2 regions of the Sphingomonas longa genome follow, and region 2 is predicted to be linked to the other one. Evidence: predicted binding sites of a transcription regulator. Region 2 holds the regulator's gene; the other holds the start of a gene.

Region 1 (6,347 bases), 260 kb from region 2:
GAAGAAGCGGACGGTTTCCTCGATGCCGATCGGGCGCGTGCCGAGGCGGCGATCGGTCAGGAAGCCGGCGACGGTGCGCAGCGGGTCCTGATCTTCCTGCCACACGCGTACGTCCGCCGGGATGGCGAGCGTCTGGCGGACGGACGGCTCCTCGAAGAAGGGCGTAACGATGCAGGGGCGGCCCTCCACCGGGATGACGACCGCGGTCAGCCGTTCGCTGCGGCCCCAGCGGACGCCGGTGAAATAGGTCATCGACGATCCCGATTCGATCAGGATCGCGCCGAGGCCGTTCGCCTTCATCAGCGCCTGCGCGCGCGTCAGGCGGCCGGCATATTCGGTGGCGCCGATCGGTACCGCGCCCGTCGTGAGATCGCGCAACTGCGACAGGTCCGGCTCGGCGGCGCGCAGCACGCCGGTGACGGACAGGAACGGCAGCGCGGTGCCGGCGGCGAGCAGATGGCGACGGGTCAGGAACATGATCGAGGTGGGTAGGCCCCTTGACCGCGCCGCCGCAATCCCCTTCCCTTCCCGGCACGTATCGGGAGTTCGGAATGGCCATGCGCCTCACTTACTGGATTTTGGGCGCGCTCGTTCTGGGGCTGGTCGTCGGTTGGGGGCTGCATGTCGCGATCGACGACGGCAGCGCGGCGTCGGCTGAACGGCTGACGACGATCGCGGGATATTTCTCGATCCTGACGACGCTGTTCCTGCGCCTTATCAAGATGATCATCGCGCCTTTGGTGTTTTCGACGCTGGTCGTCGGCATCGCGCATATGGGCGACACGGCGGCCCTGGGGCGCGTGGGGCTGAAGAGTCTGGGCTGGTTCGTGACCGCCAGCCTGTTGTCGCTGACGCTGGGGCTGATCCTGGTCAATGTGCTGCAACCGGGTGTCGGGCTGGCGCTGCCGTTGCCGCCGGCCACGGCGGACGCCGGTCTGGCGCGGGCGGCGTTCGATCTGAAGACGTTCGTCAGCCACATCGTGCCGGCGTCGATGGTCGAGGCAATGGCAACGAACGAGATTCTGCAGATCGTCGTCTTCTCCGTCTTCGTCGGCGTCGCGATCACGGCCGTCGGCGAGAAGGCTGCGCCGCTGGTGCGCGCGGTCGAGGCGCTGGTTGCGGTGATGTTGCAGATCACCAATTACGTCATGCGGTTCGCGCCGATCGCGGTGTTTGCGGCGGTCGCCTCGACGCTCGCCGAGCGTGGTCCGGGCGTGCTCGGCGACCTCGCCTATTTCATGGGGTCGTTCTATCTCGGGCTGGCGCTGCTGTGGCTGATGCTGATCGGCATCGCGTTCGTGCTGCTCGGGCCGCGCACGCGGTTCCTGGTGCGGTATATCCGCGATCCGCTGATCCTCGCCTTCTCGACCGCATCGTCGGAGGCGGCGTATCCGCGGACGCTGGAGGCGCTGGACAAGTTCGGGGTGCCGCCGCGGATCGCCAGCTTCGTGCTGCCGCTCGGCTATTCGTTCAACCTCGACGGATCGATGATGTACATGACGTTCGCGTCGCTGTTCATCGCGCAGGCGTACGGCATCCATCTGTCGATCGGCGAGCAGATCACGATGCTGCTGGTGTTGATGGTGACGTCGAAGGGCATTGCCGGCGTGCCGCGAGCGTCGCTGGTGGTGATCGCGGGGACGCTGTCGCTGTTCAAGATCCCGGAGGCGGGATTGCTGCTGATCCTGGCGGTGGATCATTTTCTGGACATGGGCCGGTCCGCCACGAACGTCATCGGCAACGCCATCGCGGCGTCGGTGGTGGCGAAGTGGGAGGGTGGCCTCGATCCGCGGGAGGACCCGGATGTTATCGCGGCCACCGCCCCGGCGGGACATGGTCCGGCGGTGGCGGTGGAGCGGTTCGAGGACATCGCGCCGCGATCGTGACGGCTCAGGCGTAGCGGTAGGGGCCGCCCTCTTTCAGTGCCGCCTGATAGGCCGGGCGGGCGTGGATCTTGTCGAGCCACGCGATCGTCGCCGGGCGGCTGGCGTCGAGGCCGGCGCGGTTGCGGGCGGCCTCCAGCGGAAAGCTCATCATGATGTCGGCGGCGGAGATGACGTCGCCGGCGAACCACGGGCGTTGCGACAGTTCGCTTTCGACATAATCGAGGTGGCGGTCGACCATCGGCTGGATGCGCCCGGCGATCTTGCCGCCGACCAGCGGGATGCGGCCGATGATCAGCTTCACGAGCAGCGGGGGCATCAGGGACCCCTCCGCATAGTGCAGCCAGAAGCGGTAGCGCAGTACGGCCTCGCGATGAGCGGGCGGGCCGAGGCGGCCGTCCGCCTTTTCGACCAGATATTCAACGATCGCGCCGGTTTCCGCGACAACGACCCCGTCGTCCTCGATCACCGGCGACTTGCCGAGCGGGTGGACGCGGCGGAGTTCGGGCGGGGCGAGCATCGTCTTGGGATCGCGGGCGTAGCGCTTCACCTCGTAGGGGAGGCCAAGCTCCTCGAGCATCCAGAGGATGCGCTGCGATCGGGAATTTTCGAGGTGGTGGACGATGATGGTCATGATGGCTCCCCTGCCTGTGCGCGCCAGATCCATGCCGATGCTGGCAGGACGACGCGGTTGTCGAGGACGTAACGCGCGAGGGCGTCGGACAGACGCGCGAGCAGGCGGTCGCGGTCGGCGGGGCCGGCGTCGGCGATGCTGCGCGAGAGGGGGCCGATGCGCGTGAGGAAGGACGTTGCGTCGGCGACGGGGTCTTCGCCCTCGCCCGCGACATAGTCGAAGTCGATCGACGCGGCGGTAACTGCGCTCCAGCCCGTCCGGGTCAGCAAGTCGTAGACGAACTCCATGTTCGCAAAGGCGAACGGACCGCGTGCGTAGCCGGCGGGATCGGAAAGGGCTTCGCCGGTGACCTGCTCGACCAGCGCGGCGGCGAAAGCGTTGCGGGAGCGGTCGCGAAAGCAGGAGAAAACGAGTGGCGCGCCGGGGTTTGCGGCTTGTCGGAGGCGGGTGAAGGCGGCGGCGGGGTCGGCGAAGAACATGACGCCGTGGCGGGAGTAGAGGAGGTCGAACCCGCCCGGCAGCGGATCGGTCGCGGCGTCGGCGACGTGGAAGGTGGCGGTGCGGACCCGAGCTTTGGCGATGGCGATCAGCGGTTCGGACAGGTCGATGCCGGTGATGCGGAGCTCCGGGCGGGCGGCGGCGATCGTGGCGCTGGTGGCCCCTGCCCCACAACCGATATCGAGGGCGGTGCCCGTTGCCGGGGCCGCAGCGAGGACAGCGGCATTAAGGTGGCGGGCGAGGTCGGCGAGACTGCGATCGGTGCGGCGATGCTCGGCGGCCCAGACGTCGCCGACGCGGGTTTGCCAGTCGGTGGTCGTGGTCATCGGGCGGGCCTTTGTCGGGGGTTGGGATGAACCGTCGCGTCGCGTCGCGCCGCTACGTGCGGCGACGGTGGAAGGGGGATAGTTCGTTATGCCGGGCTTATTCCGGCATCTACCGCGCCCCGCAACTCGATGCACGTGACCTGCGATACCGTGGATGCCGGGACGAGCCCCGCAGGACGGCGGTGGAGAGGGTTGAACGGCGGCTGGGCGCACGTTCGGCCCTTTCCGGTACCGGGCTCCCGCCTGCGCGGGAGCACGGCGGTGGGTGCGGAGCGTGGCACCAAAGTGGAGGAAGTGGAGGCGTCGGCGGGGTCCTCCACTTCACTTCAACGAAAATGGGGGCCGCCGTTGCCGGCAGCCCCCCGATCGACACGCCGACGACGCGGCCGATTCAAATATCGTCGTCCTCGCCGGGGCCGACCATCAGTTCCTCGGCGACCTTGTCGGTGCGCTGGCGAATCGCCTTTTCGAGGCGGGCGGCGAGTTCCGGATTGTCGCGAAGATAGGTCTTGGCGTTCTCACGACCCTGACCGATGCGGATCGAGTCGTAGCTGAACCACGAACCCGACTTCTCGACGAGGCCAGCCTTGACGCCGAGATCGAGGATCTCGCCGATTTTGGAGATGCCCTCGCCGTACATGATGTCGAATTCGACCTGCTTGAACGGCGGCGCGACCTTGTTCTTCACCACCTTCACGCGGGTGGCGTTGCCGACGATGTCTTCCTTGTCCTTGATCTGCCCGGTGCGACGGATGTCGAGGCGGACCGAGGCGTAGAACTTCAGGGCGTTGCCGCCCGTCGTCGTCTCCGGATTGCCGTACATCACGCCGATCTTCATGCGTAGCTGGTTGATGAAGATGACCATGCAGCGCGAGCGGCTGATCGAGCCGGTGAGCTTGCGCAGCGATTGCGACATCAGGCGGGCCTGAAGGCCGACATGGCTGTCACCCATCTCGCCCTCGATCTCCGCGCGCGGCACGAGTGCGGCGACCGAGTCGACGACGAGCACGTCGATCGCGTTGGAGCGGACGAGCGTGTCGACGATCTCCAGCGCCTGCTCACCGGTATCCGGCTGCGACACAATCAGCTCGTCGATGTTGACGCCCAGCTTCTTGGCGTAAACCGGGTCGAGCGCGTGTTCCGCATCGACGAAAGCGGCGGTGCCACCACCGCGCTGCGCCTCGGCAATGACATGCAGCGCAAGCGTGGTCTTGCCCGAGGATTCAGGGCCGTAGACCTCGATCACGCGGCCGCGAGGCAGGCCGCCGACGCCAAGGGCGATGTCGAGGCCGAGCGAGCCGGTGGAGATCGTTTCGACCTGCATCGTCTCTTTCGAGCCGAGCCTCATCGCGGAGCCCTTGCCGAAGGCACGGTCGATCTGGGCCAGCGCGGCGTCGAGCGCCTTCTGCCGGTCTGCGTTAGCGGTTGCCATGCCGGTATCGATCACTTTCAGATTGGCGGCCATCAGGGGCTCCCATCGCTAGAGCAAGCGCGTGGCGGGGGCAACGCGTCTGCTTCCATGTATATGGTTTGTTCTCGTGGAACAAGATGGGAACTCGAAGAAGTTTCGTTTGTGCGACGCGGATAAGACAGGAAGGAATTTGTTTGTGGGCTGCGCGTGGCTCGTTCTCCGCGTCATCGCGGCGTGGCTTTTCAGGTCATGATCGAGGCGAGCGACCACCAGCCTCTCGCAGCGGCCGCAGTGGCGGCCGTGTCGCGAGCTTCGGGCGTGTCGAACAGCGCGAAGCACGTGGCGCCGGACCCGGACATGCGCGACAGGATTGCGCCGGGAGCGGCGTCGAGCAGTGTGCGGACTTCGCCGATGACGGGGGCGAGCGACCGGGCCGGCGATTCCAGGTCGTTGCGGGCGGCGCGGGCGCGATCGAGCAACGGCCCCTCCCCCAGCGCGCCGCGATCGATGCCGTCCCAGCCGGCGAAGACGGCGGCGGTGGAGACGGCGACGTTCGGGTTGACGAGCAGCAGCGGCGTGCCGGGCGCGCCCTCGATCGGGACCAGCGCCTCGCCTTTGCCGGTGCCAAGCGTGGTGCGGCCGAGCAGGCAGGCGGGCACGTCTGCGCCGAGATGTTCGGCGATCGCGAACAGCGCGGGGGCGTGCGGGTCGATCCCGGTCAAGCGGGCCAGCGCGCGCAACGTCGCGGCGGCGTCCGCCGAACCGCCGCCGATGCCGGACGCGATGGGGAGGTTCTTCGTGAGCGTGATCGCGACGGGGGGCGTGGGCTGGTGGTGGCGGAAGGCGTCGCGGGCGTCGGTTACGAGGTTGGTGGGCGCCTTTCCATTCCCCGAGGGGGACCGAAGGGCTTGGGCGAAGGGGCCGGTCATGTCGAACCGGTCCTCGGCCGCTTCCTCGACGGTGATCGTGTCGCCGTCGGCGGCGAAGGCGAAGAGGGTTTCGAGTTCGTGATAGCCGTCCGGCCGGCGGCGGCGGACGTGGAGCGCGAGGTTGATCTTGGCGGGGGCGGATTCGACGATCATCGCGCGGGTGATGCGGCAGGGGCGGTTCGGGGGCAAGACTGGTTTGGGTAGGCTGGAAGTTGGTGTTTGTCAGGATCCAGACCACATGCTCTGCGTCAACCCTGTCGCACTCCACACCCGACCCACCCCGGCGAAGGCCCGGGGGTACAGTTTCCGCGCCGCTCGTGAGACTCAGAGCCTTTGCTGCAACTGGACCCCGGCCTCCGCCGGGGTGGGACGGTGAAGTGGACAGATTTATGTTCAGCAAGATAGCGTTGGGCCCCCGCCTGCGCGGGGCACGGGTAGTGAAATCAAGCGGCTAACGGGCCGCCGGTCCGTTCTCGATCTTGGCTGTGAGCCGGCCGAGCGTGCGCGGTTCGGCGACGATTGCGGCGGCGCGCCAGGCGTAGCGCGCTTCGTAGCGGCGGCCGGTTGCCCAATAGGCGTCGCCGAGATGGTCGGCGATGTCGGCATCGGCCGGGCTGTCCCGGGCGGCGCGTTCCAGCAGCGGCAGCGCGCGGGCAGTGTCGCCGG
Region 2 (6,347 bases):
GTCGCCACCTACATCGTCACCGGCCAGATCTTCTTCGCCTCGGTCGACCGCTTCACCCGCGCCTTCCGGATGCCGGAGCCCGCCGCCCACGTCCTGATCGACGTCACCGCCGCACATTTCTGGGATATCTCCGCCGTGGGTGCGCTCGACAAGGCGGTCGCGCGCCTGCGCCGCGACGGTGCGGAGGTGACGGTGATCGGTTATAACCGCGCCAGCGCCGATCTCGTCGATCGCTTCGCGCTTTACGACAAAACCGGCGTGGAGATGGGCGTCACCCCGCACTGACGCTGTTCCACGCGCAACCGGCGTGGCAAGGCACGCGCATGACGCTCGTACCAGTCGCCGAAGCCCAGTCCCGCCTGTTCGCGCTCAAACCGCCGGTCGCGACGGAGGACGTGCCGCTCCCGCACGCCGCGGGCCGATGGGCCGCCGCCGACATTCTCGCCGCGCGGACGCAGCCCGTGGCGGACCTTTCGGCGATGGACGGCTACGCGATCCGCTTCGCCGACCTGCCCGGCCCCTGGACGGTGATCGGCGAAAGCGCCGCGGGCCGCCCCTTCGATGGGACAGTCGACGCTTATCAGGCCACGCGCATCTTCACCGGTGCCGCGATGCCCGCCGGTGCCGACACAGTGCTGATCCAGGAAGAGGCCGGCCGCGACGGCGACCGCCTGACGCTGGCCGGTGAAGGCCCCGGTCACCTCGGCCGCAACACCCGCGCGCGCGGACTCGACTTCCACACCGGCACCCGCCTGATCGCGACCGGCGACCGCCTGACTCCGGCGCGTATCGCCGTCGCTGCCACTGGCGGCCTCGCCACCCTGCCCGTGCGCCGACGCATTCGCGTCGCGATCGCCGCGACGGGCGACGAACTCGTCCCTGCCGGAACGATGCCGCTCGGATCGCAACTGCCCGAATCGAACGGCGTCATGCTCGCGGCGATGATCGCGGACCTGCCCGTCGACATCGTCGATCTCGGCATCCTGCCCGACCGGCTCGACGCCTTGCGGGACGCCTTCGCTGCGGTCGAGGCCGACCTGCTCGTGACCACCGGTGGCGCGTCGGTCGGCGACCACGATCTCGTCCGCCCCGCGCTGGAGGCGGCGGGCGGTACGATCGACTTCTGGCGGATCGCGCTACGGCCTGGCAAGCCGATGATGGCCGGCCGCCTTGGCGATGCGGCGGTGCTCGGCCTGCCCGGCAATCCGGTGTCCGCCTTCGTCACCGCGACGTTGTTCGTCCGCCCGCTGATCGCGCATCTCGCCGGCGCACGCGATCCGCTGCCGCAGACTGGCACGGTGTTGCTGGGCGAGGACCTGCCCGCGAACGGCCCGCGCACCGACTATCTGCGGGCGGAAATTCGCGAAGGCCGTGCCTATGCCTCTACGATTCAGGACAGTTCGATGCTGCTGACGCTCGCGCGCTCGACCTGCCTCATCGTCCGGCCGACCGATGCGCCGCCCGCAAAGGCCGGCGACTCGGCGGAAATCTTGGGGATCGCTTGACGACAAGTTTTGCGTTCCATATAGGTTCCTCGTCTGTTCTGAAGGACAGCCGGGTTCCGACGGAGGGAAACGCGATGCTCACGCGCAAGCAGCACGAGCTGGTCTGCTTCATCAACGATCGCCTCGCCGAGACGGGGGTGTCTCCCTCGTTCGAGGAGATGAAGGATGCACTCGACCTGAAGTCCAAGTCGGGCGTTCACCGCCTGATCTCCGCGCTGGAGGAACGCCAGTTCATCCGCCGCCTCCCCAACCGCGCCCGCGCGCTGGAGGTGTTGCGCATGCCCGAGCGTGCCGACGCCAAGAAGGCACCGAAGACGAAGGCTCCGACGCCTCCACTTCCTCCACTTCGCCAGCCTGCGAACGACGTGGTCGAGATCCCGTTGCACGGACGCATCGCTGCCGGTGTCCCGATCGAGGCGTTCGAAGGCTCCTCGATGCTCGCCGTTCCCGCCGCCTTGCTCGGCGCGGGCGAGCATTACGCGCTCGAAGTCGCCGGTGACTCGATGGTCGAGGCGGGTATTCTCGACGGCGACTATGCTCTCGTCCGCCGCACCGAAACCGCCCGCGACGGCGAAATCGTCGTGGCGCTGATCGAGGACGCCGAAGCGACGCTGAAGTATTTCCGCCGCGAAGGCGCGATGGTCCGCCTGGACCCCGCCAACCGCGCCTACGATCCGCAGCGCTACAGTCCGCAGCAGGTTCGCATCCAGGGCAAGCTGTCCGGCATCCTTCGCCGCTACGACTGAAGCGGCGGGCGCTGTCCTACAGAGGGGAGCTGCGTTATAGCGGAAGAGTGAGCCTTCTGCGCCATTCTGCTCCCCTCCCCTCCCCTCGGGGAGGGGCTGGGGGAGGGCCTCGCCGCAAGCGCGTCATTCAAGATATCGGACGGCCCAAAACACCGCATTGGACTAACCTTAGCCTAACCTTCCAGCGGTCCGATCCCGCAAGGCACTGAAAACGTTCAACGTCGGAAACGACGGAACCCCGCCCCCGAATCCTCTCGCCCAGCCGCCAAAACCCACGGATGCTCATCCCCGGCCCGCCGTACCGTCGCCGTCCACCCCCCGCTCAGCCCGACGGCAACGCCCCCGGTCCGCGCCAGCACATCCCGTTCCAGCCGCAACCACCGCGGCCGACACCCGACCGGCAAGCGCCGCTCGCTCACCACCACATCCGCCCCGACGCACGCCGCGATCAGCGCCCTTACCGGCACCAGATATGCACTCCGCGTCATCACCACCCGCCGCCCGGCAACATCGACCGCACACAGGTCGGCACTGCACGCCGCCCCCGGCAAACCGTCCAGCGTCATCGGCGCACCCTTCACACCGCCATTCTCGCTCAGCACGTTCTGCATATACTCGCCGGCCCGCTCCCTCAGCAGCGCCATCGCCCCATATTCGGTCCGCACCGCCGCATGCCGCCCGTCCCCGCTCACCAGCAGATCGGGCGCCGGCGTCATCGCCGCCCACAAGGAACCGACGGCCAGCGGGGCCAAACCCCAGCGCCGCCACTCCGTCCGCCACAGCGCAAGCCACAGGCCACCGACAACGATCAGCGCATACGCCGCGTCCGGCATGACCGGCCACGCCCGCACCGCCCCCGGCGCCGACGCCACGATCCGCGCCAGCCACAGCAGCGCCCACAAAGCCCGCTCCACCAGCCACCACACCGGCGCACCCAGCCCCGCCACGTCCAGCAGCAACGCCAGGAGCTCCAACGGCATGACCACGAACGTCGTCCACGGGATGGCGACCATATTGGCCAACGCCCCGTACAATCCGGCACGATGGAAGTGATACACCGCGATCGGCATCAACGCGGCCTCGACGACGACGCCCGTCATCAGGAGCAACACCGCACCCCGGCCCCATCGCCGCAGCAGGCCTTTCTCCCGCACCTCGGCAAAGCCACGCATCCACGGATGGTCGTGCAGCGCCACGATTGCGGTGATGGCGGCAAACGACAATTGGAAGCTCGCCCCGGCCAGCGACTCGGGCCACGCGATCAGCACCACGATCGCCCCCGCCGCCACCAGCCGCAGCGTCATCGCTTCCCGCCCGAGCGCCAGCGCCGCCAGCACCAGCAGCGCGGCCACGCACGACCGGATCGTCGGCACCTCCGACCCCGTCAACAGCGTGTACCCGACCGCCGCCCCGGCCCCCACCGCAGCGGCGACGAGCGGCAGCCGCACCCGCAACGCCAGCGCCGGCCAAAGTGCCAGCAGCCGCATCACGATCAGCATCGTCGCACCCACGACAGCAGTGATGTGCAACCCGCTCACCGACAGCAAATGCGCGAGCCCCGCCGCGCGCATAGCCTCGGCATCCTCCTCCGCAATCGACCCGACATCGCCGGTCGCCAGCGCCGCCGCCACACCGCCCGCACTCCCCGCCACCCGCTCGGTGATATGCCGCGTCAGCGTCGCCCGCAGCCCCAGCTCGGCATCACCCGGCGTCACGATCCGCACCGGTGCAAAGCCCCGCCCCGTCGCCCCAACCCCGGCGAACCACGCCGCGCGGGCATAGCTGTACGCCCCCGGCACCGCCGCATCCGGCGGCGGCAGCAGCCTCGCCCGCAACCGGATAACCGCCCGCCGCGTCAGGCCCGCCGGCACATCCGCTTCAGCAAGATTGACCCGCAACCGCCGCGGCAGCGCCGGCGCATCAATCGGCGCCAGCGTCAGCCGCACCAGTTCACGTGCCACCAGCGGCTCGGCCCGCTCGACGCGGGCGTCGAACGCCGCCACCGCCGGCCGCGCCAGCACCGGCGCCGCCACCCGCTCCGCCCGCCACCATATCAGCGCCAGCCCAACCGCCATCGCCAGCGCGCCGACCGCAACCGCCCTGCTCGCCCTACCGCCGCGACCCAATGCCGCCGCCAGGCACGCCGTCGCCGTCAGTGCCAGCAGCACCGCCGTCCACTCGCTTCGCCGAAGCAGTACGAACCACGCCGCCACCCCCGCCCCGAGCATCACGGGCAGCCACAACACCAGCTGGTCGCGCTCGGCCTCCAGCAATGTTTCCAGCCTATGTTGCACAGCCGCAATTTGTCGCCGCGCGGGGTGCGTGCTAGGGGCTGCGGCGGCTGAACTGGCCATTTGATCCACAGTCTGGGAGCACGCGCGCTTGAGCGCAACATCCGTTCCGGGCAGCACGCCCGAACCCACCTCCGTCGTCACGCGGTTCGCCCCTTCGCCGACCGGATTCCTGCATTTGGGCGGTGCGCGCACCGCGCTGTTCAACTGGCTGTTCGCGCGTCACAATGGTGGCCAGTTCCTGCTTCGGATCGAGGATACCGACCGCGCCCGCTCGACGCAGCCGGCGATCGATGCGATTTTAGTAGGCATGCGCTGGCTAGGGCTCGATTGGGACGGCGATGCCGTGTTCCAGTTCGCCCGCTCCGATCGTCATGCCGAGGTCGCGCATGCAATGGTCGCGAACGGCCACGCCTACCGCTGCTGGATGACGCAGGCGGAAATCGCCGCCCAGCGCGAAGCGGCGCAGGCCGCGAAGAAGCCGCTCCGCATCCGCAGCCCGTGGCGCGATCGCACCGACGGCCCGGCGGACCAGCCCTTCGTCGTGCGTTTGCGCGCACCGCAGGAGGGGTCGGTGACGATCGAGGATCAGGTGCAGGGCGCGGTGACGGTGCAGAACGCCGAACTCGACGACCTTGTCCTGCTCCGCTCGGACGGTACGCCGACCTACATGCTTGCGGTCGTGGTCGACGATCACGACATGGGGGTGACCCATGTCATCCGCGGCGACGACCACCTCAACAACGCCTTTCGCCAGTTGCCGATCTACCGGACGAACGGCTGGCCGGAGCCGGTCTATGCGCACATCCCGCTGATCCACGGCTCGGACGGCGCGAAGCTGTCGAAGCGCCATGGTGCGGTCGGGATCGAAGCGTATCGCGACGAACTCGGTATCCTGCCTGAGGCGCTCGACAATTATCTGCTGCGCCTCGGCTGGGGTCACGGCGACGCGGAGATTATCGCGCGGGACGAGGCGGTGAAGTGGTTCGACCTTGCCGCCGTTGGTAAAAGTCCTTCCCGCTTTGACCTGAAGAAGCTCGAACATCTGAATGGCCTCTATATCCGCGAGGCCGACGACGCCCGTCTCGCCAAGCTCGTCGCGGCCCGGATGACCGGGGCCGACGAAGCCCGCCTGACCGCCGCGATGCCGGCGTTGAAGCCCCGCGCCGCCAACCTCAACGAGCTGGCGGACGGCGCGCAGTTCCTCATCGCCACTCGGCCGCTCACGATCGACGAGGCGGCGGCTCCGCTCCTCGCGGGCGACGCACCGGCTATCCTGGCGGAGGTTCATGCGGCGCTTGACGCGCTCGACGGCTGGGATACGGACGGAATCGAAGCTGCGGTACGGCGGGTCGCCGACGCGCGGGGCTTGAAGCTCGGCCAGGTCGCGCAACCCCTTCGCGCCGCGCTGACCGGACGACGCACGTCGCCCGGGATCTTCGATGTCGTCGCGCTGCTCGGGCGCGAGGAAAGCCTGGGTCGCATCGCCGACCGGATGGCCAGCTAAGAATACCAGCTAGAACAAGGATGGTGGAATGACCGACGCCGCGAAGCTCTCCCTCGGCTCCAAGCAGCTCGATTATCCGGTCATGTCCGGGACGATCGGGCCGGATGTGATCGACATCCGCAAGCTGTATGCGCAGACGGACGCCTTCACCTACGATCCGGGGTTCACCTCGACCGCATCGTGCCAGTCGACGCTGACCTATATTGACGGCGATCAGGGCGTGCTGCTCCACCGCGGCTACCCGATCGGCGAATTGGCCGAACAGTCGAGCTTCATGGAGGTGTCGTACCTGCTCCTG

The links. Region 2 encodes LexA, which represses DNA repair genes until DNA is damaged. Its sites were predicted from a motif close to GTTCCNCNCTTGTTCT; they were not measured.
Region 1: the regulator LexA is predicted to act here: its motif matches at 4,882-4,897, upstream of recA (recombinase RecA).

Annotation. Positions count from the first base shown of each region.
Region 1 is NZ_JAFEMC010000001.1:220,594-226,940, forward strand. It holds gene ILT43_RS01055 (M24 family metallopeptidase) at 1-477, opposite strand, end outside; gene ILT43_RS01060 (dicarboxylate/amino acid:cation symporter) at 552-1,886, shown strand; gene ILT43_RS01065 (glutathione S-transferase family protein) at 1,891-2,517, opposite strand; gene ILT43_RS01070 (class I SAM-dependent methyltransferase) at 2,514-3,341, opposite strand; gene recA (recombinase RecA) at 3,733-4,806, opposite strand; gene ILT43_RS01080 (4-(cytidine 5'-diphospho)-2-C-methyl-D-erythritol kinase) at 4,995-5,834, opposite strand; gene ILT43_RS19755 (tetratricopeptide repeat protein) at 6,133-6,347, opposite strand, start outside.
Region 2 is NZ_JAFEMC010000001.1:483,965-490,311, forward strand. It holds gene ILT43_RS02345 (SulP family inorganic anion transporter) at 1-285, shown strand, start outside; gene ILT43_RS02350 (molybdopterin molybdotransferase MoeA) at 324-1,505, shown strand; gene lexA (transcriptional repressor LexA) at 1,580-2,251, shown strand; gene ILT43_RS02360 (ComEC/Rec2 family competence protein) at 2,467-4,479, opposite strand; gene gltX (glutamate--tRNA ligase) at 4,634-6,049, shown strand; gene ILT43_RS02370 (citrate synthase) at 6,078-6,347, shown strand, end outside.